One region of the Heliorestis convoluta genome, then DNA from elsewhere that is predicted to be linked to it. Evidence: a T-box and tRNA genes for the amino acid it is inferred to sense, from the RefSeq annotation. Region 1 holds a T-box; the other holds one or more tRNA genes.
What was found. The T-box of region 1 lies ahead of FTV88_RS05115 (valine--tRNA ligase). A T-box ahead of a tRNA ligase gene usually reads a tRNA of that ligase, here a tRNA-Val.
Positions count from the first base shown of each region.

Region 2: it has a tRNA-Val gene. The T-box ahead of FTV88_RS05115 (valine--tRNA ligase) is inferred to sense a tRNA for this amino acid. The anticodon was not compared.

Region 1 covers NZ_CP045875.1:1,102,088-1,117,849, forward strand. Annotated here, with positions in the region: gene FTV88_RS05075 (cobalamin B12-binding domain-containing protein) at 1-128, opposite strand, end outside; gene FTV88_RS05080 (death domain-containing protein) at 142-384, opposite strand; gene FTV88_RS05085 (FAD-dependent oxidoreductase) at 613-1,899, opposite strand; gene FTV88_RS05090 (hypothetical protein) at 1,917-3,380, opposite strand; gene FTV88_RS05095 (RidA family protein) at 3,411-3,872, opposite strand; gene FTV88_RS05100 (DUF6917 domain-containing protein) at 3,953-4,396, opposite strand; gene FTV88_RS05105 (redox-sensing transcriptional repressor Rex) at 4,544-5,179, opposite strand; gene FTV88_RS05110 (bifunctional folylpolyglutamate synthase/dihydrofolate synthase) at 5,357-6,673, opposite strand; gene FTV88_RS05115 (valine--tRNA ligase) at 6,691-9,375, opposite strand; T-box leader at 9,416-9,643, opposite strand; gene meaB (methylmalonyl Co-A mutase-associated GTPase MeaB) at 9,703-10,668, opposite strand; gene FTV88_RS05125 (Mov34/MPN/PAD-1 family protein) at 10,720-11,805, opposite strand; gene FTV88_RS05130 (rhodanese-like domain-containing protein) at 11,922-12,290, shown strand; gene FTV88_RS05135 (RpnC/YadD family protein) at 12,959-13,162, shown strand; gene FTV88_RS05140 (hypothetical protein) at 13,206-14,765, opposite strand; gene FTV88_RS05150 (hypothetical protein) at 15,569-15,762, shown strand, end outside.
Region 2 covers NZ_CP045875.1:3,020,697-3,036,458, forward strand. Annotated here, with positions in the region: gene secA (preprotein translocase subunit SecA) at 1-822, opposite strand, end outside; gene hpf (ribosome hibernation-promoting factor, HPF/YfiA family) at 1,178-1,714, opposite strand; gene FTV88_RS14465 (amino acid ABC transporter ATP-binding protein) at 1,915-2,637, opposite strand; gene FTV88_RS14470 (amino acid ABC transporter permease) at 2,658-3,323, opposite strand; gene FTV88_RS14475 (basic amino acid ABC transporter substrate-binding protein) at 3,502-4,293, opposite strand; gene FTV88_RS14480 (YaaR family protein) at 4,632-5,069, opposite strand; gene FTV88_RS14485 (helix-turn-helix domain-containing protein) at 5,458-5,898, shown strand; gene FTV88_RS14490 (CoA-binding protein) at 5,962-6,345, shown strand; gene FTV88_RS14495 (hypothetical protein) at 6,471-6,836, opposite strand; gene FTV88_RS14500 (nucleotidyltransferase domain-containing protein) at 6,881-7,207, opposite strand; gene FTV88_RS14505 (HEPN domain-containing protein) at 7,183-7,572, opposite strand; gene FTV88_RS14510 (Rpn family recombination-promoting nuclease/putative transposase) at 7,994-8,941, opposite strand; gene FTV88_RS14515 (PD-(D/E)XK nuclease family transposase) at 9,035-9,544, opposite strand; gene FTV88_RS14520 (HI0074 family nucleotidyltransferase substrate-binding subunit) at 9,638-10,036, opposite strand; gene FTV88_RS15945 (nucleotidyltransferase domain-containing protein) at 10,000-10,341, opposite strand; partial or broken gene FTV88_RS14530 (Rpn family recombination-promoting nuclease/putative transposase) at 10,284-10,772, opposite strand; tRNA gene FTV88_RS14535 (tRNA-Pro) at 11,117-11,193, shown strand; tRNA gene FTV88_RS14540 (tRNA-Gly) at 11,208-11,281, shown strand; tRNA gene FTV88_RS14545 (tRNA-His) at 11,295-11,370, shown strand; tRNA gene FTV88_RS14550 (tRNA-Cys) at 11,389-11,463, shown strand; tRNA gene FTV88_RS14555 (tRNA-Lys) at 11,514-11,589, shown strand; tRNA gene FTV88_RS14560 (tRNA-Glu) at 11,596-11,671, shown strand; tRNA gene FTV88_RS14565 (tRNA-Val) at 11,680-11,755, shown strand; tRNA gene FTV88_RS14570 (tRNA-Thr) at 11,773-11,848, shown strand; gene FTV88_RS14575 (IS4 family transposase) at 12,721-13,953, opposite strand; gene spoVAD (stage V sporulation protein AD) at 14,967-15,762, shown strand, end outside.

The DNA of each region.
Region 1 (15,762 bases):
TCGGGTGGCAAAAGCATTGTCTTATGCCCAGCTTTATCGAGACCTCTACGAATCATTTTGAGTCCAATATCATGAACGGGATCGAGCGGTACCAGTAATATTTTGCGTCGCTCCAAGCAGGTTACCACTGGACGAATCCCCTCACTTTTCCATATGATCAGAGGTTACCCAAGCATAATTGTCACCGGGCCGATAAATATATGCTCTTACTCTTACCCTTGCACCAGGTCCAGCATATTGAATAAAAACAATATCTACGTCTTGAAAGCCCAAAGAGCGCATCAATCGAATGGCCCGATCTTTTCCTTCATTCTCGCTAGCACAGACCAAGAAAGTTTCTACATCGAGTGCATCCATTACATGAGACAGCATCGCTTCTGTCAAAGCTATTTCCTCCTTTGATCGTCCTCAACAGGCTGGGAGAAGTAAAGCTGCTGTCTGAGTCGATGACCGATACGATACCCTGAAGGTTCTTTGCGATTTAGCCCATAAAGCCAGCTCCAGTATCCGATGACCACCGCCTCCTTTTACAACCGATTTATAGGAAAGCAAGGGCCAGGCTTTCCCGGACCTTGCTTTTTTTGAAAAACGGTTGTTCATTCACCAGTCTTGCTAAGACAATGGTTGGGCGAATACGCCAGCAAGACCTGCCGCATCAACCTTTTGTTTTATCACATTGACGTCACTTGTATAAAGATTTTGCTCCTTCATACGTTGGAAGTACACGGATCCAGAGAAGGTGTATTTTTTCGTTAATCCATCTTCTGTTGTCATTTGATCTTTCACATGGGCAATCGCATCGCCCACAGCAAGAGATCGAGGCAATTCTAGTAAGTCTTTGTTTACAGCGGCTCTTACGGCGTTGTGCCCCGCCAGTGTTCCTGTAACAACAGCTTCTGTGTGACCTACGAGTAAGCCCGCTTTTTCGCCTGCACAGAAGAGATTGTCCACATCACCCTGTACTTTTAGAGTATTATCACGAGGGCACATACCTAGATAACGTACCGAGTTGCCAATGCCGCCAGAGTAGGGATCTTCGAAGCGAGCATCTTCAAAGCCTGGTACTTGCCGCAGTTTATCAAGAGGATAAAAAGGGCTCATCAATTTGGCGTGACCTGTATCAAGTAATATTACGTTGTCAGCAAATTCTTTTAGGGCATATTGCTGGCAAGCTTTCTGTGATAAAGAATCGGATTTTCGCAGTTGCTCCGGAATCGGTACTACTGCCACACCCGTCCGATCCATTTCTTCGATAATATCAGGACGAATGGAATCTTTATGAAGCTTACAAGAACCAGACATAGCTCCTAAAGAACCGTCAGCCTTGCGACCAATGATTTCTTTTACGCCTGCTTTCGCGGCAATAGAAACACGACCGCCGAAGGTTGGGCAGCGATAGATACACATAGCGCAGCCATTGCCGTATTTGGTACAGTTTCCTTGAGGACCTGCTGTTCCCGATGCATCGACAAAGACATCGCCTTGGATTACATCGGTTTCATCTACTACAACAGCCGTAATTCGCGAGCCTTCCATTTGAATATCTTTCACTCTTGCTTCTGTACGAAATTGAATCTTTCCGTACTGGGCCATGCGGTTTTTAACGGCAGGCTCAACTTTTGCTACATCATAGAGGCTGGCATGTTTGTGACCGGGAAATTCCACGTTTTTATGGCGTGAAACTTCATCGGTTACTTCAAAGAGATCGCCTCCGCCCAAAGCGAGGAGCTCTTCTGTTGCCGTAAAGCGACCGTTATTACGCATAATGCCGCCGACGAGACCCGTACCTAAGAACATATCTGTTCTCTCTAATAGCACTACATCAGCGCCTGCTTTGGCGGCAGAGATGGCTGCGGCACAACCAGCCCAGCCACCACCTACGACTACGACTTTAGGCATCATACACCCCCCTTTTATTACAGCATTCCAGCGTGACGACCAACAATTTCCATTAATTGAACCAATGCTCTTACAGCATAGCGCATATTCGGCTCGATTAACTGACCATGTTCATCCGTCGTTCCGAGACCTGGAGAGATATAAATATTAGCATCATAAGCAATTGTAGGAATGACACCCATTTGAGCAAGACCTGTCTGTAAAATATTACTGCCAGCATACATATCTTCAATGGCGAAGACAGGGAAGCCAATGCCGTTGTTTTTCCAAGTACCTTCATAGTTAACTTCCACAGCTTGGGAGTTGTAGCTCTTGGTAATGATAATGCCTTGACGAATCTTGGGATTGAGTTTTTCGAACTCTTCTTTTACGATTCGCTCTAGATCATCCACTGGCTTGGTGAGCACTTCCGGATTATCTCGAAGTACGCGCAGTGCTTGAACCTGGCTGAGCAGTGCTTCTTTCCCTGGATCGAAAGTAACATAAGCCGCTTTACCGTAAGATGCTGTCGTTCCCCAACGATCGCCTTGCATACCCATGGCGCGTCGAATTGTGACCATAAGATCTTCTCTACCAATAACAAGGCCAGAAGTGGCTGCGCCAGCTGCTTTATCCATGGCGTAAACGATCAGATCTGCATTGGCTTTGCGAGGATCGGTCCCAACAAAGGGAATTCCCCAAGCGTTGTCGACCAGGTAAGGCACATTGTATTCATGGGCAAGCTCACCCATACGCTTCATTAAAATAGGTGTACCATCATCATCTTTGGCCCCATAGCCATAACCTGGTGTATCGTAACCAATTGAAGTAAAGCCAGTGAGATAGGCAGCGTGGACTTCTGCAGCCAGTGCCATTTGTTCAATGGAGCTTTCTGGATCAACTTCTGTTAACAATGGTACGGGATGAGCTTTAATGCCATGAACAGGGTACTTTGCACCAGCAAGAGGTACAATGACGCTATCTAAGTTGTTCTGACGTTTGCCATAGAAACCGAGTTCACCAGCCGTAGTACCACGATCGGCATAGAGATCTTTATACTTTGGCGGGAAAGGTCGACCATAGGCGGCCTGGTGATGCATATGCTTTTCATAAGGCGCAATGTAGCGAGCACGATAGTTTTCACCACGACCAAGGTTCGGCGGTGTCATTAAGGTATCAAAGCAAAGCCAAAGAGCTGCTTCGCAAGTGCTCGTAGGTGCTACATCCCACTCATCACCATAAACGTCTTTGACAATTTCACGAAGCTCATCTACGAGCTTAGCCAACGGGATTACTTCTTTACCACCACGCTCTGTCGCTTCAGCCACGTCTTTACGAAGCGGCGCAGGGCACCCTGAAATGGCACCTGTTAAGCCGAACTTACCACGCAATTCTGGTGGGATTCCAATTTCATCAGCGCTTTTTTTGGCATCGGCATAAATCTGGGGAATGGAAGCTTGAAGATGTCGATAAAGCTGAAATTTATACTTGGCGTTCGCCATTTTTTTCCTCCTCAAAGGGAAATTATTGATTTAGGAACTTACTTGTACAATCATTTCTACTTCTACAGCCGCATCGAGTGGGAGCTCATTGACACCTACGGCTGAGCGGGCATGTTGGCCTTTTGTTCCAAAAACTTGACCCAAAAGCTCAGAGGCGCCATTGATTACACCAGGCTGCCCTTGAAAACCTGGGCCACTGTTTACAAAGCCAACGACTTTAACAATTTGTTTGACCTGATTGAGATCGCCCACTTGTCCTTTGATCACGCTTAAACAATTGAGGCAACAAATTTTTGCCGCTTCATAAGCATCTTCCGGTGTTAGATCCTTACCTACTTTTCCCTTGTATTTAAGTTCACCGTTGACAAAGGGAATCTGCCCCGATGTATAGATATAATCACCAACTCGTAAAGCAGGTACATAAGCAGCGACTGGCTTGGGTGCTTCTGGGACTGTAAGACCCATTTCTTGTAATTTTGTTTCTACAGACAAGGGTTTCACCTCCTAGTTTTTGTCCTTAACAAAAGACAAGAGTAGTTTCACCGTACCTAAGAAAAAGATGTACACCTTTTTTAACGATCAGGACTTTTAATCAGCAACTGTTGACCAATCTCAGCACCTTGTTGGATACCAGTAAGCCGCTCTTTCGAGTAAATCACCATATTGATGTGATTGGGCATATGGGTCTCATCAAAGCCAGCAATATAACCAAGATGCTTTCCTTTCAGGTACACTGGATCGCCTGTAACAACCACGCCTGGTCCTTTTACTTCAAAAAAAGCAAGGTAGGCAATGCGATTCACGATCTTTCCCGGTCCTGCTTCCTCTTCGTCCGTTATTATTATTTCATGAATTTCATTGACAGCCAGAGCTCGAGAAATAGGCTTGATCAGTTGTAAGCCTCGTTGTTCCAGTCGACCATCCAAAATAGCTACGAGCTCACCAACGACATCTTTCTTTTTCGCGTAAGGGTGCACTTTTAGCATGCCTTTAGAGTAAGGATCGGATACAGTCATGTTTTCCCCCCTTTCTCTTTTGCCCTTAGTTTCTCTACTTTAAGACCTTTTTAATGATTAATGATAATTCCAAAAAATAGAAAAAGAAGCCCGAAATACCATTTCAAGGCTTCTTTTCTTCATCTTATGGATTGGATAGCTATGTACTTACTTTTTCTGCTTACTCGCAATATTAAATGTAAGTACTTCTAAATTAACAGCAAGATCCACATTTCGTAACTCAATATGATAGGGCACTGTAAGCACACAGGGTGCAAAGTTTAATATTGCTTTAACACCTGCTTGTACAAAAATATCAGTAACTTTCTGAGCTTCCGAAGCAGGCGTTGTTATAATACCGATGTCTACATTGTTTTCTTTGATCACCTTTTCAAGTTGTTCAAAAGGACTTACAGCAATTCCTTCATAGACTTTGCCTACTTTATTGGGATCAACATCAAATAGAGCGACCATGTCAAACTTACGATCTCTAAAACCTCGGTACATAGCCAAAGCAGCACCTAAGTGTCCGACTCCTACAAGTACGACCTTCCATTTCTCATCTAATCCTAAAATTTTCAAGATGTGCTTATGCAATTCTTTTACATTGTAACCAACACCCCGAGTACCGAACTCGCCAAAATAAGCAAGGTCTTTGCGCACGTGTGCTGGACTAACACCAGAACCTTCCGCAATTTCTCCCGATGATATAAGTTCAAGACCTTGTACTTCTACCTGACTTAAAAAACGTGAATAGACGGAAAGTCTAGCAATGGTAGCTTCAGGTATCTTGTAAGATTTCAATGGCTCCCCCTCTTTTCATAAAGGTAAATCGATAATTATTTTGCACATTGCAATCACAATTCTTTTGTTACCTGGCTCCTAAAGGAAAAAGAAGAATAGATCGTGCGTAGAAACTTACTCTTTCTATTATAAACGTAAAAAAGAAGATGGTGAAGACCAATTTGTTATTGAAAAATCTTATAAATCTTTATGATTGGTCAATTCTTTTCGAGCTTCTGCAATCATATAAAGTGAACCCGTTACAACAACGATGGCTTTCATCCCTTTATCTTCATACTTTTCTACTGCTTGTTGACCTGCTTGTAAAGCATCCTGAATGCATGCAATCATTTGCAAGGGTTTGCCATAAGGACTGGCTACCTCTTCTACGCTTTTCCAGTCTCCAGCTCTTGTATGGTTTACCTGCGTGATGATGATTTCGTCAACTTCTGGTGCTAGTAAAGCAACAATTTTCTCTCGGGCTTTGTCGGCTAAAAGAGCAAGAATTAAAATCTTTTTGATGCCTTTGTACTCTTCTTGAAGCGTTCGTGCGAGGGAAGAGGCACCTCCTTCATTATGAGCACCATCTAAAAGTATTTTTCCGATCTTTTCTTGTCTTCCTGGCCAGGTTGTCTTTTCTAAGGCACGAGAAAGTTGCTTTTCCGTCCATTCATACCCTTGTTCCTTCGCTACTTCTAGAGCAGCAATGGCTGTCGCCAGATTTTGTTGTTGATGATGACCTTGTAGCGGTACTTTAAGGGGGCCGTACGATTGCAGGCGCCCCTCCACCATCACTTTTTTCTGGTCCCTTACTCCATCCCATTGCACCCACTGGGCAGTGGCCATCTTCGGGCCATGCCGCACCACTTGTACAACTGGTGCGGACTTGGCTTTGGCTCTTTCTTGTATAACCGTAAGGACCAGTGGATCTTCACTGGCTGTTACCACAGGCACTGCCTCTTTGATGATGCCTGCTTTCACTTGTGCGATTTCTTCCACCGTCGTACCCAGGTAGTCCATATGATCAAGCGTTACATTTGTAATGACCGACAATAGGGGCGTAATTACGTTGGTCGAATCAATGGCACCGCCCATACCAACTTCAAGAACAACAATATCTACTTCTTCTCTTGTAAAGTAGAGAAAAGAAAGGGCTGTCCATACCTCAAACTCTGTAGGATGATCATAACCTTCTGCTACCATGCTTTCAATAGGACCTTTTAAGAGGCCAATCAGATGGGCGACTTGATCTTTTAAGATTGCTGTCCCATTGATCTGTGTTCTTTCGGTATAGCAATGAAGGTGTGGTGATGTAAAAAGACCTACGCGATAGCCTGCTTCTTCTAGTACTTTTGCAATTATGACAGCCGTAGAGCCTTTGCCGTTGGTACCACCAATATGAATAAATTGAGGCTTTTTTCTCTGTTGAGGCTGACCAAGACGATGTAATAGTTCTTGAATGCGCCCTAAGCCTGGGTTAATGCCGAATTTGGTCAGATCTTGTAAATAATGCAAAGCCTCTTCGTAAGTCATCATAGCTTGATCAAGGCGTCAATTCGCTCTTGTAAAGCCACCTTTTTATTTTCTCCTTCCCTTTCTTTTTCTCGCTCTTTTTCTACTACTTCTGCTGGTGCTTTGGCCACGAAAGAAGCATTACCTAGCTTGCCTCGAAGACGTTGCAACTCCTTTTCTGTTGTGGCCAGCTCTTTCTGCAACCTTTCTACCTCTTTCTTACTATCAATAAGATCTTTTAGAGGTAGGTAAACTTCAATGTTGTGAACAATGGCAGTTACAGCGCCTTCTGGCTTAACAGAAGTATCCGCGCTGATAGTTACGTCAGAAGCTGTGCTCAGATTGGCAAGATAGGATTTTCCTTCTTGTAAAATCTTCAGAGATCTTTTGTCACCAACTTGCAAGATCAATTCTGCTTTTTTTCCAGGCGGTACATTCATTTCAGCACGTAAATTCCGAGCACTTCGAATCACGTCCATCAGCAAAGCCATTTCTTCTTCTGCCAATCGATCCACTTTTTCTGGTTCAACCTGGGGCCATGGTGAACGCATAATGGTTTCACCATGATGAGGAAGCTGTTGCCAGATTTCTTCCGTTAAGAAAGGCATGTAGGGGTGGAGCAATTGCAAGGTGCCACTGAGTACATGACGTAGGACTTTTTGTGCTGTTTTTCTGGAAGCAGTGACATCGGAGACTGTGCTGTCTTTGCCATAGAGCCTTGGCTTGACAAGCTCAATATACCAGTCACAAAACTCATTCCATAAGAATTCGTATAAGAGGCGCGCGCCTTCACCAATGTCATAGTTTTCTAGTGCTTTTGTGACAGCGTCTACGACTTGATTATAGCGAGACAAAATCCAGCGATCTGCCAAGGTTAATTCGCCCCAAGGTTGGTGCCCTTCATAATCCTGCAAATGCATTAAAGCAAAGCGAGAGGCGTTCCAGATCTTGTTGGCAAAGTTACGCGTTCCTTCCAACCGCTCAAAATGAAAGCGTATATCGTTCCCTGGTGTATTGCCTGTGACAAGCATAAACCGAAGTGTATCAGCGCCATATTGCTCAATCACTTCAATCGGATCGACACCATTGCCTAAGGACTTAGACATTTTTCTGCCCTGGCTATCTAGAATGAGTCCATGAATAAAGACATCTCGAAAAGGTACATCTTTTTGGAACTCTAAGCCCATGAAGACCATACGAGCGACCCAGAAGAAGATAATATCTCGACCCGTTACGAGAACAGAAGTGGGGTAATACTTCTTTAATTCTGCCTTCTCTTCTGGCCACCCTAGCGTAGAAAAGGGCCAGAGAGCCGAAGAGAACCAGGTATCTAAAACGTCTGGATCTTGGTTTAACTTTTCCTTTTCAGCTCCACATTTTGGGCAATGTCCTGGTACATTTTCCGCCAAACCACAGTAAATGTAGTCACAATCATCACAGTACCACACAGGAATACGGTGACCCCACCAGAGCTGGCGAGAAATACACCAATCTCGTATGTTTTCCAGCCAACCTAAATAAACCTTTGTAAAACGATCAGGCACAAAGTTCAGTTGACCTTGTCGTACCACTTCCATGGCTGGTTCTGCCAAGGGCTTCATCTTGACAAACCACTGGGGTGATACCATCGGTTCTACGACAGTGTCACAACGATAACATTGTCCAACGGCATGAACATGGTCATTGATTTTCTCCAAAAAACCTGTTTCGTCTAGATCAGCTACCAGCTTTTTGCGACAGCTATAACGCTCCATCCCTTCATAAGGTCCGGCTAGCTCATTCATAATCGCTTCTTTTGTCATCACCGTTACTTGGGGAAGATGATGGCGAAGACCCATTTCAAAGTCATTGGGATCATGGGCTGGTGTAATTTTAACAACACCCGTACCAAAAGCAGGATCAACATATTCATCAGCAATCACTGGAATGGCTTTGTTGAGGATAGGTAGAATAACATTTTTCCCTATCAGATGTTGATACCGTTCATCGGCAGGGTGTACAGCCACAGCTGTATCTCCTAGCATCGTCTCAGGTCGAGTGGTGGCTACGACAACATAACCTTCTTCACCTTCTATGGGATAGCGAATATGCCAGAGCTGCCCGCCTTTTTCTTGATGCTCCACTTCAATATCGGAAATGGTTGTCTGGCATTTGGGACACCAATTAATGATTCGATTGCCACGATAGATCAAGTCTTTTTCAAAAAGTTGAATAAATACTTCTTGTACAGCACGGGAACAACCTTCATCCATGGTAAAGCGTTCTCGGCTCCAGTCACAGGAGGTTCCTAGCTTTTTTAATTGCGATGTAATCCGATGGCCATACTGGTGCTTCCAATCCCAGACGCGCTCTAAGAAAGCTTCTCGACCTAGCTCGTACTTGTTAAGGCCTTCTTTGGCCAGAGCTTCTTCAACTTTTGCTTGCGTTGCAATGCCTGCATGGTCAGTACCGGGTATCCAGAGCACATTGTACCCACTCATTCTTTTCCAGCGCACCAGAATATCTTGTAAAGTATTATCTAAAGCATGTCCCAAGTGGAGTGAACCTGTCACATTTGGTGGTGGCATGACAACGGAAAAAGGTTCTCCTTCTGCCTCTACATCAGCTTGAAAATATCCTTGTTCCATCCATCTTTGATACCATTTTTCTTCAACTTGTTGGGGATCGTAGGTTTTGGACAAACCTAGTTGATTTACTTCACTCACCCTGAAACCTCCTAAAAAAAATAAAAAGAGCACCCCCATCCCAAAGGACGGAGTGCTCCGCGGTACCACCTTTGTTCCATTGTTTACGTAGAGAGCTCTGAAAGAAAGTGAGCCCAAACAATGGCACTTGAGGGATGATAACGGTTCCCAGCCGGCTATGGTAAAGCACTCTAAGGCGACTTCCACCGATTTACCCAGCAACCTTTCAGCCAAGGGCTGCCTCTCTAAAGGGCGAAGGCGGTGTACTCCTCCTTATCATCGAATTATCCTATGCTTGTCCTACAAAATATCTGCTCTTTACTATGTTAGAAAGGTTAACCTCTTTTGTCAAGGTGTAGACCTTTTCCATAACTCTTCCTTTATAATCTGGCTTGCGACTGTATAGGGATCGATCTTTCTAGCAACAACTTCTTCGAGTAAATCGTTCCATTGTCCACTTCGACCGAGTTGTTGTCGAATCATTTCTTTGATTCTCTCTTCTATGATTTCACTTACTTCAGCTTTTAAACGACGCTGCCGCTCTTGATCTAGTCTTCCGCTTTTTTCCAAATGTTGTCGGTGGGCTTTTACCTTTTGTACGAGCTCATCGACACCCTTGCCATTGATTGAAACGGTCTTCGCTACAGGAGGACGCCAAGACTGATCACCTTTTTTGTAACCACCTAAATCAAGCATGACTTCAATTTCTGTAACAACACGGTCAGCACCGGCTAGATCGGATTTGTTAACAACAAAAATATCAGCGATTTCCATAATACCTGCTTTGATGGCTTGAATAGAATCACCTGCGCCCGGTGTTAATACCACAAGCGTTGAATCTGCTGCTGTCATAATCTCTAGTTCTGATTGGCCTACCCCTACAGTCTCTACAATAATGAAGTCACAACCGGACGCATCGAGTACTTTGATGACTTCTTTGGTCGCCCTAGATAAGCCACCGAGACTACCTCTTGTTCCCATAGAACGAATAAATACGGATTGATCAAGGTAATGATCACTCATGCGAATTCGATCGCCCAAAATGGCGCCACCTGTAAAGGGACTCGTCGGATCAACAGCGATAACGCCGACTTTATAATCTCCCTTGCGTAGTTCTGTAATGATTCGATCGGTCAGACTAGACTTGCCTGCACCTGGTGAGCCTGTTATTCCAATCACATAAGCTTTCCCTGTATAAGGATGTAATTCTCGTAACAATGCTTCTTTGCCTTCACCGTCATTTTCTACATAGGTAATCATACGAGCCAAAACTCGACGATCTCCTCCTAGCAATGCCGGAATTTGTTCAACCATAAAGTCACCCCCATCGAATCATTAAGTTTTTACTACGATGGCTTACTTACGTTAGTTTAACAGAACATAGATCCCTAATGCTGTGACGGCGCCACCGCTAAAGACAAGCAAAGCGAGAAAAATAAATCTTACCGCCTGCTTCCAACCTTTTTTGGCTTTGTTATCATAGTTATCATAGCTTGGATTCCATCCATTATTCTTAAAAGTTCTAGCCTCAGGTGGAATTTCCTTCAAAGGATCTTGTGCAAGATCATCAATTTTGTGTACCACTGCTTCTTGATCTTTTTCATTGATTGCACAACTCTCAAGGGTATTATAGCTTTTAGTGCTCTCGTCGACCTTGCTAGATTCTGCTTTATCTTCATACAAAAGATCGCTTGCTTCTTGCTCTTGTTGCAGTTGTCCTTGTAGAAGTTGCTCTTGTTGAGGTTGCTCTTCTTGTTGAAGAGTCCATTCCTTTTCCTCATTTTTCTGCACTGTTGATGAAAGGACCTCAGTATATTCAATTGCATTATCAAAATGATTTTTTTCTAGCTTTTCAACAGCATCCACAGTCGTTGCGATTTCATTCTCTTTCGTTGTGGTAGCAGGATTTTCTCTCTTCCGTGCAGAACGAGAAATAGGATCACTTTTTGGAGAATTTTTGCAGCTTGGAGGCGCTACGTAACGCATTACATGCCAGTTTTCTGTTTCAACCATGGTATCGTATCTCCAATGGAAGAAACCTTGTAAGCCTTGCTTAGGGTCAACGACCCAGGCAATATTCCAGGGTCTGGAGAAGTATAATTGTTGGTTAATTACGTCTTGCCCTGAAAAGAAAATGCCATAGCCAGGATGACTGTGTACCCAACCAACGACTTGCATACTTGGGTAATTTCTGCGTTGTATAACCCAATCATCCCAAGTCTTATCGGTGAAACGAATGCTCGTTTGTTCTTCTATAATATCCTTTGCTGGCAAAAAAGCTTCTACTTTCACCATAGCTCCAAGATTTCCCTTTTTCTCCTGAAAGAAAACGTTGCCTAGTAAAAGACCCCCATATTCCAATTCTGCTTTCTCCAACACCGTTGCAACTTCCAGGGCAACCTTTTCCGTGATCTCTATCGTCATCGCATCAATGTGAATCTTGTCTGTCACCCTGCTCAGCCCCTTTTTTTTGACATCTTTCATTCATTTTCCATTATATCCCCCCCAATAGTCTCCGTTCAATGACAAGTTTTGAAAAGCAATAGAATATAGAGGAGTGGTTAACAATGGATCTACAATTTTTTATGACAGTCTCTGGAACACTGGTTATTGTTTACATTGCTTTACGCTATTACATGGGCTGGGATTTGCCTACCATTACCAACGAGCAGGCATCACCCTTGTTAAAGGGAAAGGGAAGCGCCATTATTCTTGATATACGGAGCAAAGAAGAATATAAAGCACAAAGAGCAAAAAATGCAATTAACATCCCTGTGAAAGAGTTGCCACAACGCATAGAAGAACTGCGAAAGTATGAAGATAAGTTAATTATTGTTATGGATCAGAAGGGGCTAGGCAGCAAAAAAGTGGTTCGTACATTGATCAAAAAAGACTTTCCCTATGTAGCTAGCTTTCATCATGGTTTTTATGCGTGAGTGCGTCTCTGATCAGAGACGCACTCTACCCATTAATCGAAGGATCTACAACAAACAATATATTCGATTGTTCGTTATTATTCGATTAGAAAACGAAAATAGCTACCTTGTGGTGGGTTCAGGCGTTATGAATTCCTTCCGAACGGACTCATCCCACGCCATGAGCGGCAGCAAGCTGCCGATGGCTGAGGTCTGAAGTCCTCTCTCCAGGAAGTCATAACGCCTGCCTCTGGGCCAGGGCATCACGCTTTCCGCAGCGGGACTTGGGACCTCAGCGCATCAGTAGCTTGCTGGCGGTAACAGCGTGGGACCAGTCCAGAGCGGAGGAAAGCGTGATGACCTGGTCCCTCTATGAAGTAACCCCAACGTAATCAGGAAAAGTTATTTTCATCAGTGGTTGTGCCCGACCGGGCATGGGGGGTTAGACAAAATCACTGCTTTTACTGCTTAGAACCGATTATTAAAAGACACAAAGTTAGAACTGTCCTAACCAAAACCAATCCTGCTACAATGAAAGAAAAACCACAGCAACCGTAGAAAAGCACAAGAATAGAGAAAAAACTTTTACCAACAGCAAAAATCGAACATTTGTAATTGGAGCCATCATAGCCATAACAGACAACTTTCTCTCAACAAGTGTAAAAAAGACATTGATGGAGGTGTTAAAAATGACAGAGATTGAACAATGGATTCGAGAACAAGGTCGCGAAGAAGGCTGGAAAGAAGGCATACAAAAAGGCCGAGAAGAAACAGTTCGAGAAAAAACCAAAGCGGCCCTAAAAGCAGGGCTAGATGTCACCCTGGTATCCCAAATCATGGGATTAGACGTAAAAGAAGTACAAAAACTAAAAGAAGAACTGAACAAACCATAACGAGCCCTAACAAGGGTTCTTTTTTTTAGGACGTGATGCACACCTACTCATACAACAACCCTCTCTCCCGCAAAAAAACCTCCTGTCGCTCAATCAAAACCTGAAACTCCTCATCAACAATCCCCTCGCGCCTCTCAAAAATCGCCTGGCTATAGCGCATATCACTCAAAGTCAGCAAGGCATAATCAAGCAAACCATAAGAACCATCAGGCAACCAAGCATAACACAGATCGCCCTCGCCCTCATCACGAATCCAAGCACCGGCCCGATCAAGGACGGCCAAACGAATCTTCTCCGCCACCTCAAGATACAGCGCCTTCGGCCGCACCTCATAAACCTCATAAAGAAAATTCATCTCAGACAAAAGATGATTCAGCGACACATGAGACAAAGCCCGCAACGCAGGCCGCTCACGTAAACTATCACTGGCACAAGGCGCCTCCGCCGGATCCTGAATCGCCCCCGAAGACCCCGACGAAGCATCCAACAGAGCCCCCACCGCAGCCTCACGCCCCGACCCACTGCGCAAATCCAAATAATCATAGACCAAAAACCCACCCCGCTCCGTAATCTCATGATAACGAAGCGCATGATTACAGAAAAAATCAGCATACCGCAAAGCCCCATCCAGAAAAGGCTCAGCCCCAAAACGGCGATACCCCTGAAGCAAAAAAAGCGCCATATCCCGATTAAAACGACTATCATAAAAAGAAACATCCATACCATACTGATCATAAAGCCAATCAGAACGAGGCATCAAAGGCCAAATCCCCTCCTCATGCTGCCGCTTCAAAGCAGCATCCAGAGCCAGAAAAGCCACATTTCGAGCAAAACGCTCCTCGCCCTCCATAAGAACCCTTTTCCCGACAGGATCATCTGGCGCAACCCAGAAACCACGAGGCGTAGCAGGCTCAAACGAAATCGGCGTCATCGCCTGCACACCTTCCCGCGTCCAAGGACGAACCCGATCTAGATTCGCCATAAAACGCAACTGATTCTGCCCCACATCATCCCACCAAAACATACCCGCCTCCCCCAAAAGGCCCCACTGCTCAACCTCTACACCAACCGCATGAGGAAAATAAAAAGTAAACACCTTACGATCCCCCTGATCCACATAGATCGGATCAGGCACCAGATCATAACGCTCCTTCCGAACCCCCCAATAAAGAGGCTCATAGACATACACCATACTCAGAAAAGCACCAAAATCAACGCCATCAACAAAAAGACTCCTCCGTGGCAAAGCCCGCTCCGTCTCCTCACGAACAAGCTCCTCCCGATGACGCCAACCGGGATTTAACACATCCCACTCCTCATAAGCATAATGGCCAAGCCAAAGCGCCTCCGACAAAGAACGAACCGTCAACGTCACAGGCAAAAGCACATCTGAAGACTGCACAGGCTTATAACAAAGAAAATAATACCAATCCTCCGTCAACTCCAAAAAACCAACATCAAGCAACAATTCACCCCAAAAAACCTTCTTCCAACCTTGTCGCTGATAAACCTCAAAAACCTGCGTATCAATAAAAAAAGAACTACCCCCAGCACCCAAAGCACCGGAAGTACCACTTCCCACAAATTCAGCCAATTCACCCAAGCCATCGGCTCATTCAACCCATTGCTATCAACCCCATCAACCCGACCAAAACCATCAAAAAAGCTCCAACCCTTTTTGCGCAGCACAAAATCATCACTCGCAACCGACAAAGTAACAGTCAAGCCCAGCGGTGACGCTTCAGAAGTATTCACATCAAAAAAACTACCCAAAAAAGTACCAGCGAAAGAATCAGACAAACCACCCAATACCGTACCAGACAAACCCTCAGAAGAAGTAACACTTTCATCTTCAGAAAAATGAAGCAACACAACCTGACTGCCCGAACCCCTGCCCTCTATCCAAAGTAACAAAAGTAACCAAAAAACCAATCAAAAAGAAAGACACAAGCAAAACAAAAAGCACTTTTTTTCTATTCTTCATAAAAAATACCCACTCCACAAATCAAGCGATTCCAAGATGCCCTGCAATAACACTAAAAACAATATAACAACAAAGAGAATAGATCTAATGTTCGCCAAAAAAGCTATAGTAGATAAAATACGACAAAAAAGATCCAAATCCTCCAAAAAAAACACAGGGATTCGCAGATACTACAAAAATCGACAAGACAGCAGGACACACATGGGCCCACAACCAATTCCATGATTTGCAAGAACGAAGCACTTCTACTATGAGCTATAATAAGCCCATACCACCATAATATAAGAGTCAAAAAAGAGAATAAACTTTTCAAAAACAAATATTCCATTTCAACACAAAGCATGCTATAATCAACCCAGATGGAAACAATATGAAGCAATAGAAGCAAAAGCAAGAAGAGAAGAAAGGAGGAAATACAAAATATGAGCGACGCAATCTTACGACAAATCCTCAACGAACTACAAGGCCTCAAAGAAGGACAAGCCCGCTTAGAAGCAAGAATGGACAAGATAGAAGCGAAAGTCGACAACCTCGCAACAAGAATGGACATCGTAGAAGCAGACCTATCCGTATTAAAAGAAGGCCAAGCTCGTCTAGAATCCAGAATGGAGCATCT
Region 2 (15,762 bases), 1.3 Mb from region 1:
GCCGAGCATATGCTCTACTTTGGAAACACCTTCTTCGGTAAGGGTGACGACGTGGGCTTTTTCATCGACTTTGTAGTCTGCTTCTCGTTTTAGCCGTGGAATGATGCGAGCAACGGCATAGTATTTTTCTGTTGGTTTGTCTGCTTGCCCGGAGATGATAAGGGGTGTACGAGCTTCGTCGATTAAGATGGAGTCTACTTCGTCGACGATGCCATAGTTATGAGGCCGTTGCACCATGTTTTCTGGGCGCACGACCATGTTATCGCGAAGGTAGTCAAAGCCGAATTCGTTGTTCGTACCGTAGGTGATGTCGGCGTTGTAGGCGGCTTTACGTTGCTCGAAAGAGAGGCCATGGACGATTAGGCCCACTTCTAGGCCTAAAAAGCGGTGGATCTGGCCCATCCACTCGGCGTCCCGGCTGGCTAAGTAGTCGTTGACGGTGACGACATGAACGCCTTTGCCCGCTAAGGCGTTGAGGTAAGAAGGCAGTGTGGCAACGAGGGTTTTACCTTCACCGGTACGCATTTCGGCAATGCGCCCCTGGTGTAAGACCATGCCGCCGATAAGCTGGACGTCAAAGTGGCGCATGTTGAGGACGCGTCGAGAAGCTTCGCGTACAGTGGCGAAGGCTTCTGGGAGAAGATCGTCCAGAGTTTCTCCTTTTTCTAGGCGCTGACGAAATTCTACTGTTTTATTTTGGAGCTCTTCATCTTGTAGTTTTTGAAACTGTGGTTCTAAGGCGTTGATTTTGTCGACTGTTTTTTGTAATTTTTTGATTTCTTTTGGGTTGTCATCGAGGAATTTTTTGAGGAAGCCAAACAAATATAAGACCCCTTTCTGTTTCTATCCAATGTGCTTTTATGGATAACATGAAAATAGTCAATTGGTACTTTGTGGTGGGGTCAGGCCTTATTCATTCCTTCCGAACGGACTCATCCCACGCCATAGGCGGCAGCAAGCTGCCGATGGCTGAGGTCTGAAGTCCTCTCTCCAGGAATGAATAAGGCCTGACCCAGGTACATTTTGCTGGTTGTGACTGGGTTATGACCTATTGCAAATACAGGCAGTTAGATTTTATTATTGTACCATTCGCTGTAAGCGGGTGCAATGTGATGGCGAAAGGCTGCAAAAAAAGGGTACCCCTGTGGGCACCCTTTTTGTTTCTCTTATGAAGGTGTTAGTAGTCAGACTCGATGAGTCCGTAGTTGCCGTCTTTGCGACGGTAGACAACGTTGACTTGTTCTGATTCGGCATTGGTGAAGACGAAGAAGGTGTGACCAAGCAGGTTCATTTGCATGATCGCTTCATCAACTGGCATGGGCTTGAAAGCAAAGCGCTTAGAACGAACGATACTGGGACCCTGGTCTTCTTTTACAGGGCGCTCGTTGTAGTTGTCGTAAGCGAATTCTCTAAAGCCATGGTTTTTCAGCCGACGGGACAGGCGTGTCTTATAGGCATCGATCTGCCTGCTAAGTTTTTCTATGACCAGATCGATTGCTGCATACATATCCTGGTGTGTTTCTTCGGCACGCATGACAAGGTCAGAGGCAGGGACGGTAACTTCTACTTTGTGCATATCCCCTTCCACGACGAGGGTCACGCGTATTTCGCCAATGTGGTTAAAGTATTTTTCCAGTTTCGATAAGCGCTTGTTAACATAGTCTCTAAGAGCGGGGGTGACTTCAATGTTTTTGCCACGTACTTGGATATTCATCTGGCACCAACTCCTTCGCGAGTCTTGGCTTATGCCTTGTTCTTAGTATTCCCGATCACCAGCGGAAATTCCTGCCTCATCTTAGAAGTTCTTATCAAAAAATTTTTAAGTGATTTTCTTGGTGGGGTGGGAAAACCACAGAGACAAAGCGAGGGCATGGTGTTTTTTTAGGTTTTATTGCCAAGGTAAGCAGATAGGCTTTATAGCACTTTACTTAGGAAGAGTTTGGTTCTTTCTTGTTGGGGGTTGGTAAAGAGTTGTTGGGGTGTGCCTTCTTCTACGATTTGTCCTTCGTCCATGAAGATGACGCGGTCGCCCACTTCGCGGGCAAAGCCCATTTCATGGGTGACGACGACCATGGTCATGCCTTCGCGGGCAAGATCGCGCATGACGTTGAGGACTTCGCCGACCATTTCAGGGTCTAAGGCTGAAGTGGGTTCGTCAAAGAGCATGATTTTGGGCTTCATGGCCAGGGCACGGGCGATGGCGACGCGCTGTTGTTGGCCGCCTGAAAGTTGGTCTGGGTAGGCTGGCGCTTTTTCAGATAGGCCTACTTTGGCTAAGAGGTCTTGGGCGATTTTGGTGGCTTCTTCTTTTTTTACCTTGCCTACTTGCATGGGTGCTAAGGTGATATTATCAAGGACAGTTCTGTGGGGGAAAAGGTTGAATCGTTGGAAAACCATGCCTACTTCGGAGCGCACTTGGTTCAACTGGGCTTCGTTGTTGGTTAGTTCGATGCCATTGATGATAATTTGGCCGCTCGTTGGTTTTTCTAGGTGGTTGATACAGCGCAGGAGCGTGCTTTTTCCTGAGCCGGAGGGTCCTATGATGCAGAGGACTTCTTGTTCTGCCACTTCTAGATCTACGCCTTTGAGGACTTTGAGGTTGTGAAAGTTTTTGTGGAGAGCCGAGATTTTAATCATTCTATTTTTGCTCCCTCTATTTAGCGATGGGCTTTCATGGCGATGCGGTTTTCGTACCAAGCGAGGAGGCGGCTGAAGGTGAGGACTAAGATAAGGTAGATGGCGGCTACGGGGAGCCAGGCTTCCCAGACACGGTAGTAGGCGCCGTAGACGATTTTGCCGGTCATGGTAAGTTCGGGGAGAGAGATGACGGAGACGAGGGATGAGTCTTTGAGGAGGGCGATGAATTCGTTGCCCATGGGGGGAATGATGCGGCGAAAGGCTTGGGGCAAGATGATATGACGCATGGCCTGGGGATAGGACATGCCGAGGGAGCGGGCTGCTTCCATTTGGCCTTTGTCGATGGATTGGATGCCTGCGCGGAAGATTTCAGCGACGTAAGCGCCGGAGTTGATGCTAAGGGCGATGATACCGGCGGTCATGGGGTCGAAGGGCCGTCCTAGTAAGTTGGGGAGGCCGAAGTAGACGATAAAGATTTGAATTAGAAGGGGTGTGCCGCGGATCACGTCGGTATAGATGATGGCAATCCATCGCAGGGGTGCGAAGTGGGAGATGCGTAGAAGGGCGATGGCGAGGCCGAGGATGGTGCCGATGGCGACAGAAACGGCGGTGATTTTGATGGTGATCCAAGCGCCTAGTAGGAAGAGATCGGAGTAGCTCAGTACGATGTCCCAGCGAAAATCCATGTCTTGGGGCTCCTTCCTCGGAAATAGCGTTGTTCTGATTGATAAAAAACAGAGGCGCAGCAGGCTAGATACCTGTTGCGCCTCTGTTTTTATATGAGACTATTGAGCTGGTAAGTTTTGAATTCGTCCTGTGACTTTGGTACTCGCTTTGTTTGAATGATAATGGGTTATTGATTCCCTAGCTGCCCATGTGCGTGTCTAAGAGTTGGGCGATGGTTCCATTTTGCTCCAGCTTTTCTAGGGCTTCGTTAATTTTTGCGAGGAGTTCTGGATTGGTTTTGCGGACTGCGAGGCCAAAGTATTCTGCTTCAAAGCTTTCATCTACGATAATGGTCAAGTTGCTGTTGGGGTTGTTGGCGATGAAGCGTTCCGCAACAGGCTTGTCTGTGATGACAGCGTCGACTTGTCCGATGATTTGGCTATTGAAGGCGTTGGCAATGGTGTCAAAGCGGTTGATGTTGCTGTTTCTTTCTCCAAGAAGGTCTGCGGCAACTTGGCTACCGGTGGTTCCGTTTTGGACGCCTACTTTTTTGTCTGTTAGGTCAGCGGCTGTGGTGATGTCGGAGCCTGTTGGCACGACGATGGCTTGAACAGATTCGTAGTAGGGCTTGGAGAAGTCAACCGTTTCTTGACGGCGTTCTGTGATCGTCATAGCCGAGGCGATAACGTCAATATTGCCGTTTTGAAGGGATTGAATCAGGCTATCGAAAGGAATGTTGCGAACTTCTACTTCTACGCCCATTTCTTCCCCGATGGCGTTGATAAGGTCGATGTCAAAACCAACGATGTTGCCTTGGGCGTCACGCCATTCAAAAGGATAGTAAGTTGCTTCGGTGCCAACAACGATTTTGGTCATTTCGCCTTCTGTGCTGACGGAGCTTGTCTGGGCCTGGTTGCCACAACCTGTTAAGACGACAAAGAGGGCTACGAGAAGAGCGCTGGCGATGGTGAGTTTTTGCCACTTTTTCAAAGTATTTTTCCTGCCTTTCTGTGTTGGGCGCTGGGAGATTTGGTGCTTGTGGTTGCTGCGATAGGATTGGATCTTTTCGCTGAATTTTCTTATGGATTCTTTTGCTACAATGTTGTAAATGTAATTTTGGTTGTTACTACTTTATGAAATGTGTATAGCGCATCTGCGTTATTATACTTTGTTTGCACATGTGTTTTCAAGTGTAAATTGTGGCACACAGAACTGTAGGTTCTGTGTGTTGTTGTTGTTATTATTTGCCAGGCTGATTGCTTCGTATATATTTCGCTTCTATTGTTAATGATACAACATCTTCTATCATTTTAACTGTAAATGTCGACTTAACTGTAAATGTCGACGAGTAAGCCTTTGATTTGTCCTACCATGTCGAGAATCTGCAATCCTTTGGCTTGTTTTTTGAGGACGGCGTCGGTGAGTTCTAAGAGCTTTTGGTCGACGGTGGCGACGATTTTGTAGATTTTGGTTTTTCCTCTGCGGGTGTGGCCTCTTCGTTCTTCGAGCTTGAGGCCGTATTTGACGGCTTCTTCCATGAATTCTTTAACAAGCTTTTTGTAGCGGCTTAAGTCTTCGACGGTACGAGATTCGGCGAGGATTTTGCCTTGGTCTTCGATGTCTTCGATAAGTTTGTTCAGTTTGTCTGTTTGAAGCTCTGTGCGACGAGCGGCCATAAGCTCAGAAAAGCTGATTTTTTCGGTGAGGCCTTGTTGTTTTTGCTTGGTTTTATCGAGACCGGCTCGGCCGATTTTGTTGACTTCCATGGTGATCACGTTCCTTTTCGTTGGACTTTGTGGGCACTAGATACCGGAGGTGATGGTTGGGGATAACCGACGTGGTGCCTATAGCTCCTGTAGCTGTTTTTTATTCCTTATGTTTAGTATACAGGACTGGTGCTTTGGATGGAAGCTTGTGTTGATTTCCATGGAAGTTGGAGGTTTTTTATATGCTGGTTTTCCCGACTCGATCAGTCTTGCTAGATTATTTTGTAATTCAACCTTATATTGGAAGGATATATTTTTAACTCCTAGAATTGTATTATAAAGGGTGTTTTCTTGTTGGCTTTATCAGAGAAATTCGGTTGGTTATGTAGCAAACTTTGATGAAGCTAGCCCTTGAATTTAGATCGTCTGGTAAAAGGAGCGATGTACAATGAGTCTTTCGAAACCGTTTCTGTCCGTAGCAGAGGCAGCAAAAATTCTTAATGTACAACGGTACTTGATACGGGAAGCTATACATAAATGTGAGCTGCCGGCGAAGGAGGAAAAAATTCCAGGAGGGTTTCATTATCAGATTCCAGTGGATTCATTGAAAAAGTTTGCCGAAGCGCATAACCTTGAGTTTAATCCATTGGATGGTGAAAAGAGAAAAGGCTTTGGTTCTAACCATATAAGTGATCGTTTCCAGAACAAAAAATCTGCGAGTTCTAGGTCGCTTGGCAGTTTTTCCCAAGGTGAATTGGAAAGTAGATTTCTAGCGCGAGATGTACCTGCGATGGCGGAAGCTTTGAATGAACTGGTAGAGCAAGTAAAGCAGCTAAATCAAAATATGGAGATTGTGAAAGAGCATTTGCTCAGTAGAGAAAAAAGCTAGGGATGGTTTGCTTGTAATGCTACAAAATAATCGTGTCATTCTTATATAAAAGGAGCGGAACTCATGGAAGATTTGGTGCATGATATGTTGGAGCAGAAAGTCTGGGTTGTGGCCGGTTCTTTTCGCAATGAGGAAAAGTGGGCTTATAAGATTTATCGTAAGTTGAAGGAAAAAGGTTATACTGTCTATGCTTTGAACAATGCTGTGAAAGAAGTGGATGGCGCTCCTACCTATGGCACGTTGAAAGATTTGCCTCAGACTCCGCAAGTGATCAATTTGGTTACGCCACCGGAGGTTAGTCGTAAGCTTGTCGGTGAGAGTGCGCAAATGGGAATAGCTTATGTGTGGTTTCAACCAGGGGCTGAAAGTGATGAGGCTGTTGAAGCGGCTGAAAAAGAGGGTATGAAGGTGCTGCATAATGCTTGCGTTTATGCGCTTCATAGTTGATAGGGTTGCTTAGTATTGATGGTAAGATGGTAAAAAATCCCGTGATCAGGTTTATGCTGATTCACGGGATTTTTTTGCATATTGAGTTGCCGGGGTCTTCCGGTAAGTGCCTTTTGTTTTTGTTGTTATGATTTGTTCAAATCTTCTTTTAGCTTTTGCACTTCTACTATGTCTAATCCCATGATCTGAGCTATGAGGTTGACTTCGAGGCCGGCTTTTAGGGCGGCTATGGTTTTTTCTCGCAAGGTTTCCTGACGGCCTTCTGCCTTTCCCTCAGCTTTCCCTTCTGCCTTCCCCTCAACTCTTCCTTCTTCTTTCGCTCCGGCTAATGCGGATATTTCATCGCGTACTGCTTTTTCTCTTAGTTCGTAGATTCTTCGTTCGATGTTGCTTTTCATGAAGGCTTGTTCTATGGTAACTGCTTTTTTTATGGCTGGGTTCTCCATGGCTATCTCCTCCAATTCTTCTCCTTCGAGATTGTTTAGGTACATGAGCCATGCTTCTAGTTTGTTTTGGGGCTTTCGTTTTAGGTTTTTTAATCTTTGTAAATGATTTTTCCTTTTAGAATTATTTCATCAAATAGAAAGTCTCCACGACTCGCTTTCTGGTACTGCTCCATAGAATAGGGCCTTGGAGAAATGTCCAGATCAATGTCTCTGGTTACTTTTTTTAGTATGAGAGATTCTTTGAGCCGATCTTGACCGAGATCGGGAGAAACAATAGCTAAATCAATGTCACTGTCTTCGTTATCGAGTCCAGCAGCCACAGAACCGTAAAGAATGGCTATCTTGACTCGGATGTTTTTATTTTTTAAGGCTTCTATGTATTTGTTCATAGTTATTTCAATATGTTTTTTAACCATTCTAACATTTCCCCTGATTTTTGAAGAGTATCTTTCGTAACCTCTTTGGTACAGCTCTTAGATAAGCTCTCCCTGTCTTCGGCATACCTAGATTCAATATAGTAAAAAGATAGTGTGTCCAAAAAATCCTGTTGGCTCTCATTTAACTGCGATAGTAGATTTACTTCTTTCGCTAAAACTATAAGATCGTGTTTGCGGGGCGGTGTCTCATTAAACTTCTCATAGTATACAGCCTTGAGAGCTTTTTCAATCGCTTGTTGGCAGAAGAAAAGGCAGTACAGATTCTTTTTCTTTTCATAAAGATGACCAGCTACCTCATAATCTTCCTGAGCGAGCTCGACCCAGTTTCTCGTTTTTAGCTTCACAATCGGACACCTACCTTAAAAAAGTTGTAGGATCACATCAACCCAACTTGACCCGCTTGTCTATAGTACGTTATAAAACATACCAATACGTTGATTCCATATTGTAGAAAGCAATAATTGTGTCTGATTGATCGTGGAGTCCTAGTCTAATCTTACTTTTTCGTAACTATTGTAGCATATCGAAGCTTTTATTTCCATATAATTGAAATAACCAGGGACTGAAAGTGTTGAGGGTGTTGAAGCGGCTGAAAAAGAGGGTATGAAGGTGCTGCATAATGCTTGCGTTTATGCGCTTCATAGTTGATAGGGTTGCTTAGTATTGATGGTGAAAAATCCCGTGATCAGGTTTATGCTGATTCACGGGATTTTTTTGCATATTGGGTTGCCGGGGTCTTCCGGTAAGTGCCTTTTGTTTTTGTTGTTATGATTTGTTCAAATCTTCTTTTAGTTTTTGTACTTCTACTATGTCTAATCCCATGATCTGAGATACGAGATTGACTTCGAGGCCGGCTTTTAGGGCGGCTATGGTTTTTTCTCGCAAGGTTTCCTGACGGCCTTCTGCCTTCCCCTCAGCTCTTCCTTCTACCTTTCCCTCAGCTTTCCCTTCTGCCTTTCCCTCAGCTTTCCCTTCTTCTTTCGCTCCGGCTAATGCGGATATTTCGTCGCGGACTGCTTTTTCTCTTAGTTCGTAGATTCTTCGTTCGATGTTGCTTTTCATGAAGGCTTGTTCTATGGTAACTGCTTTTTTTATGGCTGGGTTCTCCATGGCTATTTCCTCCAATTCTTCTCCTTCGAGATTGTTTAGGTACATAAGCCATGCTTCTAAGGTGTTTTGTGGTTTTTCTTTTAGTTTTTTGGCTTTTTCTAGTTCGAGAAAGTGGATTTCTAGGTCGTCGTTCAGTACTTCTCCTGTTTCGTCTTCTCGGATGCGGAATCTGCGGTGATAGCGGCTTTCGTCGGTAAACCAGTTGAAGGCTATTATGTTTATGGTTACTGTTTTGCGTAGTTCTTTAAATGGTTGACCACGGGTGAGTTGACCATGATAAAGGCCGGACCAGTAGTAGAGGGTTCGTTTGTCTATGTTGTACTGATTGCCTACTTGTACTTCTATGTTGATCAGGGTTCCCTTTTCTGTCTTTGCTAGTACATCGAGTCTAGCTCCTCGATCTAGTAAGTAGGTTGGTTCGATTTCTCTGTCTAGTAGTTCTATGCTTTTTATTTCTTGCTCTTGTGGAAGTTTTAGGACTGCGTTGAGAAAGTTGATGAGTACTTCTTTGCCTTCTTCGGAGCCGAATATTCTTTTGAAGGCGTAGTCGTTGATCCGGTTGATTGCTTTGATTTCTTTTAGGTTGCTTCTTTGTTTTGTCATTTTGCCACCTGCTTTAATCCTCTTCCTATTGTAGGAGGGGACTATTTATTCTTTGACAATGTTTCAGGCTTCCCCAACTTGATCGCAGACTTCTTATTGAAGGATAAGCTCCCTTATCTCTTCCAGTGTATTTATTGAATAAATCTTTTTCGATATTCGGTTCAGTTCGTTTACATCTTCTATGTTTCTCACCTTTTGTTGCAGTTCAAGTGATGACTTTCCGAACCTTGCTTCCAAGTAATTGCATAGTGAGTCTTGTATTCCTTCTGCCTTACCTTCCGCTTTACCTTCCGCTTTACCTTCTGCTTTGCCTTCCGCCTTTCCTTTCGCCTCACCTTCTGCTCTAGCTCCAGCTAAGGCGGAAACCTCGTCGCGGACTGCCTTTTCTCTTAGCTCGTAGATTCTGCGTTCGATCTTGCTTTTCATGAAGGCTTGTTCTATGGTAACTGCTTTTTTTATGGCTGGGTTCTCCATGGCTATTTCCTCCAATTCTTCTTCTAGGTTATTTAGGTACATCAGCCATGCTTCTAGTTTGTTTTGGGGCTTTCGTTTTAGGTTTTTTAATCTTTGTAAATGATTTTTCCTTTTTGAATTATTTTGAATAAAAGCTGTCTTTTGCTACTCGTGCAAGGCTACTGGTTACGACCCCTTGGCTGGGTAAGGCTACCTTGGCAGGCTTGCCCAGCTCGAGCAATTTTAACTTGTGTATTTTTGTTCAATTTTCTGAAGTGACTGTTGCAGTATGCTTGGCATTCGCTGGGCACTTTCAAATACTTGTTCGGCAGTGATTCTGTTATAGGTATGTGATGTACGATTGCGATCTTCTAAGAATTCGAACCAGACGTCTATGTCTTCGATAATTTTTAGTTCGTACATGGTTCGTAGAGCCTGTCGTGGTGATGCTACATCGATGCCTTCAATTTTGGCTACTTTGCGAAAGAGTTTCCAAGCAAGTTCGAAAGTGTATTCAAAACGTTGTATGGTTGCATCACGTACTATTTCTGTGTAGGGCATGGGTAAAACTTCTTCCAGCGTAGCTAAAGCTCGCTTTAATACTTCTATGTGAATAGTGAGTTCTTCTCTTTTTGTTTCCATACTATCACCTTATTCTTGTGGATGGCGATTTCAATAAATTTTTGTGTTACTTTTTGAAAATCTACTAGCTCCACTTTCGCAGGAATGGGCAATTCTTCTAACTCTTCTTTTAACGTTACTATTAGATTAGGAGCAATAGGGTTATCGGAATAATAGCCAATGTCATAATCAGAATTGGCACGAGATTCTCCTGCTGCTCGTGAGCCAAATAAAAAAAGATCGATGTCGTGCCCTTGAAAAGCTGCGAGCACTTTTCGTCGGATTCCTTCTTGTTCCTGCCAAACTCTAGAGCCATCTTCGTCCATAATTCGATAGCCCTTCGCTTTAAATGGTCGCCATTCTTTTCTTCGTTCGATTGGGTTTTTTCCTTTGAGTACGATATATTTGTCCATGGAGATACCTCCGAGTGTCTTAGGTCATCGTTTAGTAGTTGCTCTGTTTCGTCTTCTCGAATATGTAATCTGTGGTGATAGCGATTTTCATCGGAAAACCAGTTAAATCCTATTACATTCACCAGGTACACGGTTTTTCGCAGCTTGCTAAAAGGTTGGCCACGGGTTAGTTGACCATAGTAAAGGCCAGCCCAGTAGTACAGGGTTCGCTTGTCTATGTTGTATTGGTTGGCGACTTGGACTTCTATGTTCATTAGTGTTCCAGTCTCCGTCTTGGCTAACACATCGAGCCTGGCTCCTCGATCAAATAAAAAGCTAGGGTCGATTTCTCTGTCTAGTACTTGTAGTTTCTGTGTCGAAGGTTTACTACGTTTTTGTGACTATTATAGCATATCGAAGCATTTGTTTCCATATAATTGAAATTGATTTCTTTGGTGTTCCCATAGTCTGTAGTCTAAAAGAGTATTTTTGTTAGTCTATTTCCAGATTCTTGAAATCTGTTTTTTACTTATTGCTTGATTGTTTGATTTATTTGAGAAAAACTATTCTTTATTTTAATATTTTATGCTAAGAGCGTTTATTTCTAAATAAAATAAGTTTTTAGAAAATTCAGGCGCACGATTGGAATCGTGTAGGCGGCAAAACCGTCTCGAGGGTTCGAATCCCTCTTTCTCCGCCATAGAAGAATCGGGGTGTAGCTCAGTTTGGTGGAGCGCCTGCCTTGGGAGCAGGAGGCCGCACGTTCAAATCGTGTCACCCCGACCATTTCTCTTAAAAATGCGGGTGTAGCTTAATGGTAAAGCTCTAGCCTTCCAAGCTAGCTACGTGGGTTCGATTCCCATCACCCGCTCCATTATTTTGCTATGGTGGCTGTGGCGAAGTGGTTAACGCACCGGATTGTGGCTCCGGCACTCGTGGGTTCAAGTCCCATCAGCCACCCCATCTAAAGGCCTTTATCAAGGCGGCATAGCCAAGTGGTAAGGCAGAGGTCTGCAAAACCTTTATCCCCCAGTTCGAATCTGGGTGCCGCCTCCACTTATAATCCAATACACTGCTGCTGCCACTCATACAAGTTACCTATACGCGATCCATTAGCTCAGTTGGTAGAGCACCTGACTTTTAATCAGGGTGTCGCTGGTTCGAGTCCAGCATGGATCACCATTTTATGGCCCGTTGGTCAAGTGGTCTAAGACACCGCCCTTTCACGGCGGTAACAGGGGTTCGAATCCCCTACGGGTCACCAACATTCTTGGGCGATTAGCTCAGCTGGGAGAGCACCTGCCTTACAAGCAGGGGGTCGGCAGTTCGATCCTGTCATCGCCCACCATAAAAAACACAAAAAATGCCAGCGTAGCTCAATTGGTAGAGCAACTGACTTGTAATCAGTAGGTTGCGGGTTCAATTCCTGTCGCTGGCTCCATTTTGAAAGTAAAGACTTTCGTAAGACGAAGGTCTTTTTTCTTCTTTAAACAAAAAAGAAAAAGCTTTGTGAATTCATTGCCTCTTCTCGAAAGACCTGCGCAACCTGCATTTGAAGAAAAAATTCTTGATTCATATGCTCATGTCATGTCGACCTTGCTCTTTCTGAGAATAAGCTTGCATTATGTTAGAATTTACGAACAAAATCTTCGAGATGACAGAGAAAGTTGCAACAGAAATCATGGTTCCAAGATTGGACATGATGTGCTTGTAAAACAATCTTTCTTTCAATGAAAACTTGAAAAATCATTCAATCTGAAAAATATGGTCGTTATCCTGTTTGTGAAGTGACAAAATTGCCTTGCTAAGGCGAGATTTGGACTTTGAATCTCTTCTTTCGCTTCATTGTTACTCTCATTGGTATATCCGTAGTAGAGGCACTAAAGTTGAATTTTTATAGACACGCGATTTACCAAAAAGAACCAGTAGACAAAACGATGCAAAACATGATACTATGTATTTCCGCCCAACAAGAGGGCAAAACAAACCGGTCCTTGAAAATCAAACAGTTGTAAACAAGTCAAGCGTGCGAAACAAGAAGTTGTGCGAATTGTTCGGGGGACGTACCCAATAGCCTTGCATCAAAGTAAAAAAATACAAAAAAATCTATTAGCAACCTGTGATTTTTTCGTTGGATACAAGTCGACCGAAGGAAGATATCCCTTCGGTCTTTTTTTCTCTAACGATAGGTCTGATTCAATACCACGAACTAAAGAAGAAAATGAGAATACTTTACTTTTAACCCTGTAAAATTTTTCTTTATTAATAAAAAGCCAATAACATATCAAAGCCCCTGGTTCCCATTTTTTGCTTTTATTTGTTTTGTATATTGGCTAAATATTTTTGCTTTTTATCTTGCCCTTTTATTTTCGCAACTGTACCTGGAAATTTAACTAGCTTCTTCTTTTTATCGGGGACTTTTTGTCTACCTTTTGATGTTTTTTGGGGTTTGCTATATAACTCTTCAATAAACTCTCCCCAAGTTTTATAGAAATAAACACGTAGCAAGGTTAGTACTTGCTGATGTGTCTTATTCGTTTTCATTTTTAATTTTACAATTAGAGAAAGTCCATATGCGATAAGGGCAATAAACATATGATTCCATATTCCCTGAGGTTCTGTGCTTCTTATTATGGACAATTTCAAATTCTGTTTTATCCATTTGAAAAATGTTTCTACCATCCAGCGATTTTTATATATGTCCATAATTTCTTCTTCTGATAAATCCCAACGTGTTGTTACAATACGATAGATGCTTCCTTTTTCATTGATAAACTCTACAAGGCGAAATGCTTCGTCTGATGTACTAAATTTTATTTTGGCACTTTTTGATACATGCGTACAAGTCGGTTTATATTCTTCTAAGACTTTAAATGTATACTGGGTTTTGATTCGAACTACAAAAGATATGTCATCTTTTTGCCACTTCGCCATTCTTTTTGTACATCCATAGCCCCGATCCATTACGTATGTGACGTCAGCTTTTTCTATCAGTTCGTCTGAACCTTCAAAGTCGCTTACATTGCCTGTAGAAGGCAGTATTTTATCCGGATAGGCTGTGTCTGGCGATGCTACAATGAGTCGAGTATGCATTTTTACTACATTCCATCCCTTTGTAACATAGGCCCAGTCGCATATATTTTCCGGTAATTTTAGATGGGTGGCATCAAGAATGCTTAGTATACCAATTCTTTTTGATAATCCTTTTGAATGTTGTGTCAGCGTTCGAAGCATTTCCACGACCATTGTATATAAATCTCGAAGTAATTCCGTAGGTAATGCGTTAATTCGTCGACTTAATTGAGAGCCACTAAACGTTTCTATTCCAAATACTTTACAAAGTTCAGGATTGGCCTTCAATCTTTTCTCTATTTCTGTGTAAGATCGCCAGCCATCAAGCTGAGCAGCAACAAAAATTTTAATAAGTCCATCGGTATCAAGTTTATCATATTCATAATTTAACAAAGGGCATTTGTACTGTTCCATGGGAAGCATCGATAAGCATTGACGTATGACCATTTTCTGTTTTATACTTATGTTATTCAATTTTTGGAACTCCTTTGTAGAAAGACTTGTTGGTGTTGGGAACCGAACAAGGTCTACTCTTTCTACAATAGGAGTTTTTTTCATTTTGTAAAGAGTTTTTTTGAAAACAGCTCTTTTTTACTTTATTTTGAATAAAAGTAATCTTTTCCTACTCGTGCAAGGCTACTGGGACGTACCCCACAACAATTCAGAAACAATTCTGACAATTTGCTGAGCCGCTTAGGAGATAAACTGCTACAGTGCGAAAACCTTCGTTCTCGCTCTAAATTGGTTCTCTTAAAAAGGCAAAGCAAAATGTACTAAATTAAGTCAATTAAGAGCTTTATCAGGCTCACCCATATATAAGGAATGCAAAGGAAGTTCACTGCTGACGCCATTTATGGCGCAGCGAACTCCAAAACATCCTTTTTTGGAGAGTTTGATCCTGGCTCAGGACGAACGCTGGCGGCATGCCTAACACATGCAAGTCGAACGGAGTTAAGGGATAGCTTGCTATTCCAAGACTTAGTGGCGAACGGGTGAGTAACGCGTGGATAACCTACCTATAAGAGGGGGATAACGTTTCCGAAAGGAGAGCTAATACCGCATAAAGTCTGAGTTTCGGCCTATTGCATTGCAAATACAATAGGTAGTTGCGTATATAGCAGAAAGTTTCGCCAAGCAAGGTCAAAGGGAGTAACAATCGGCAAAAACTCTCTGGGACTGGGCATCACGCTTTCCGGAGCGGGACTTGGGACCTCAGCTGTCGCCAGCTTGCTGGCGGTAACAGCGTGGGACCAGTCCAGAGCGGAGGAAAGCGTGATGACCAGTCCCCTGCAAGAAGTAACCCCAACGTAATCGAACATGGCACAGGGTATTTCGTTTGGCAGCTATTTCAGCTATTTTCACCTATGGTTCTGCCCGACCGGCCATGGGGGGAGCAGGTATAGACGAGATTGTGGAGGATGGTGACTCCGATGAAAGAAGAGATGAGTCCCCTCTGTGACTCTGGAATAGCAAGGTCTTTACAAGGCATGGGAGCTGTAAAGCCAAGCAAGAAAATGGGTGAGCAAACGATTGCTTTTGACACATTGCCGCGTGTAGTCGGTGCTTATACTATCGTAGGAAAGATAGAAAATGAAGGTCCTTTGAGCGGCTCCTTTCACCAAGTGATTACAGACAATCTCTGGGGAGAGAACTCTTGGGAAAAAGCTGAGGCTAAGATGATGGGTGTGGCTGTTGAAGAAGCGATCAAGGCGGCAGGTTGGGCCAAAAAAGATGTAGATGTTTTTTTAGCCGGAGATTTGTTGAACCAGAACATCACCGCCGATTATACAGCTCGTAAATTAGGATTGCCATTTCTCGGTCTTTTTGGTGCTTGCAGCACCATGGCAGAAGGGTTGATCATTGCTTCAATTCTCGTTGATGGCCATTTTGCCCATCGAGTTGTTGCATCTGCATCGAGTCATCATGAAACTGCGGAGCGACAATTCCGCTTTCCTACGGAGCTGGGTGTTCAAAGACCTATGTCAGCGCAATGGACTGTGACGGGTGTAGGGGCTGCTGCTGTTGCTTCTCCTGAAGTTGTCTCTGAGTCAGACAAAAAAAGCAGAAATAGAATTTCTATTACCCATGCTACCATCGGCAAAGTCATCGATCTCGGTGTTAAAGATTCTGCTGACATGGGATCAGCCATGGCACCGGCCGTAACACATACCATCTTACGGCATTTACAAGATTTGAACCGCACTATGGATGATTATGATCTCATCGTATCCGGTGATTTAGGCCATGTAGGTCATAAGGTATCACAACAATTATTGCGGGAAG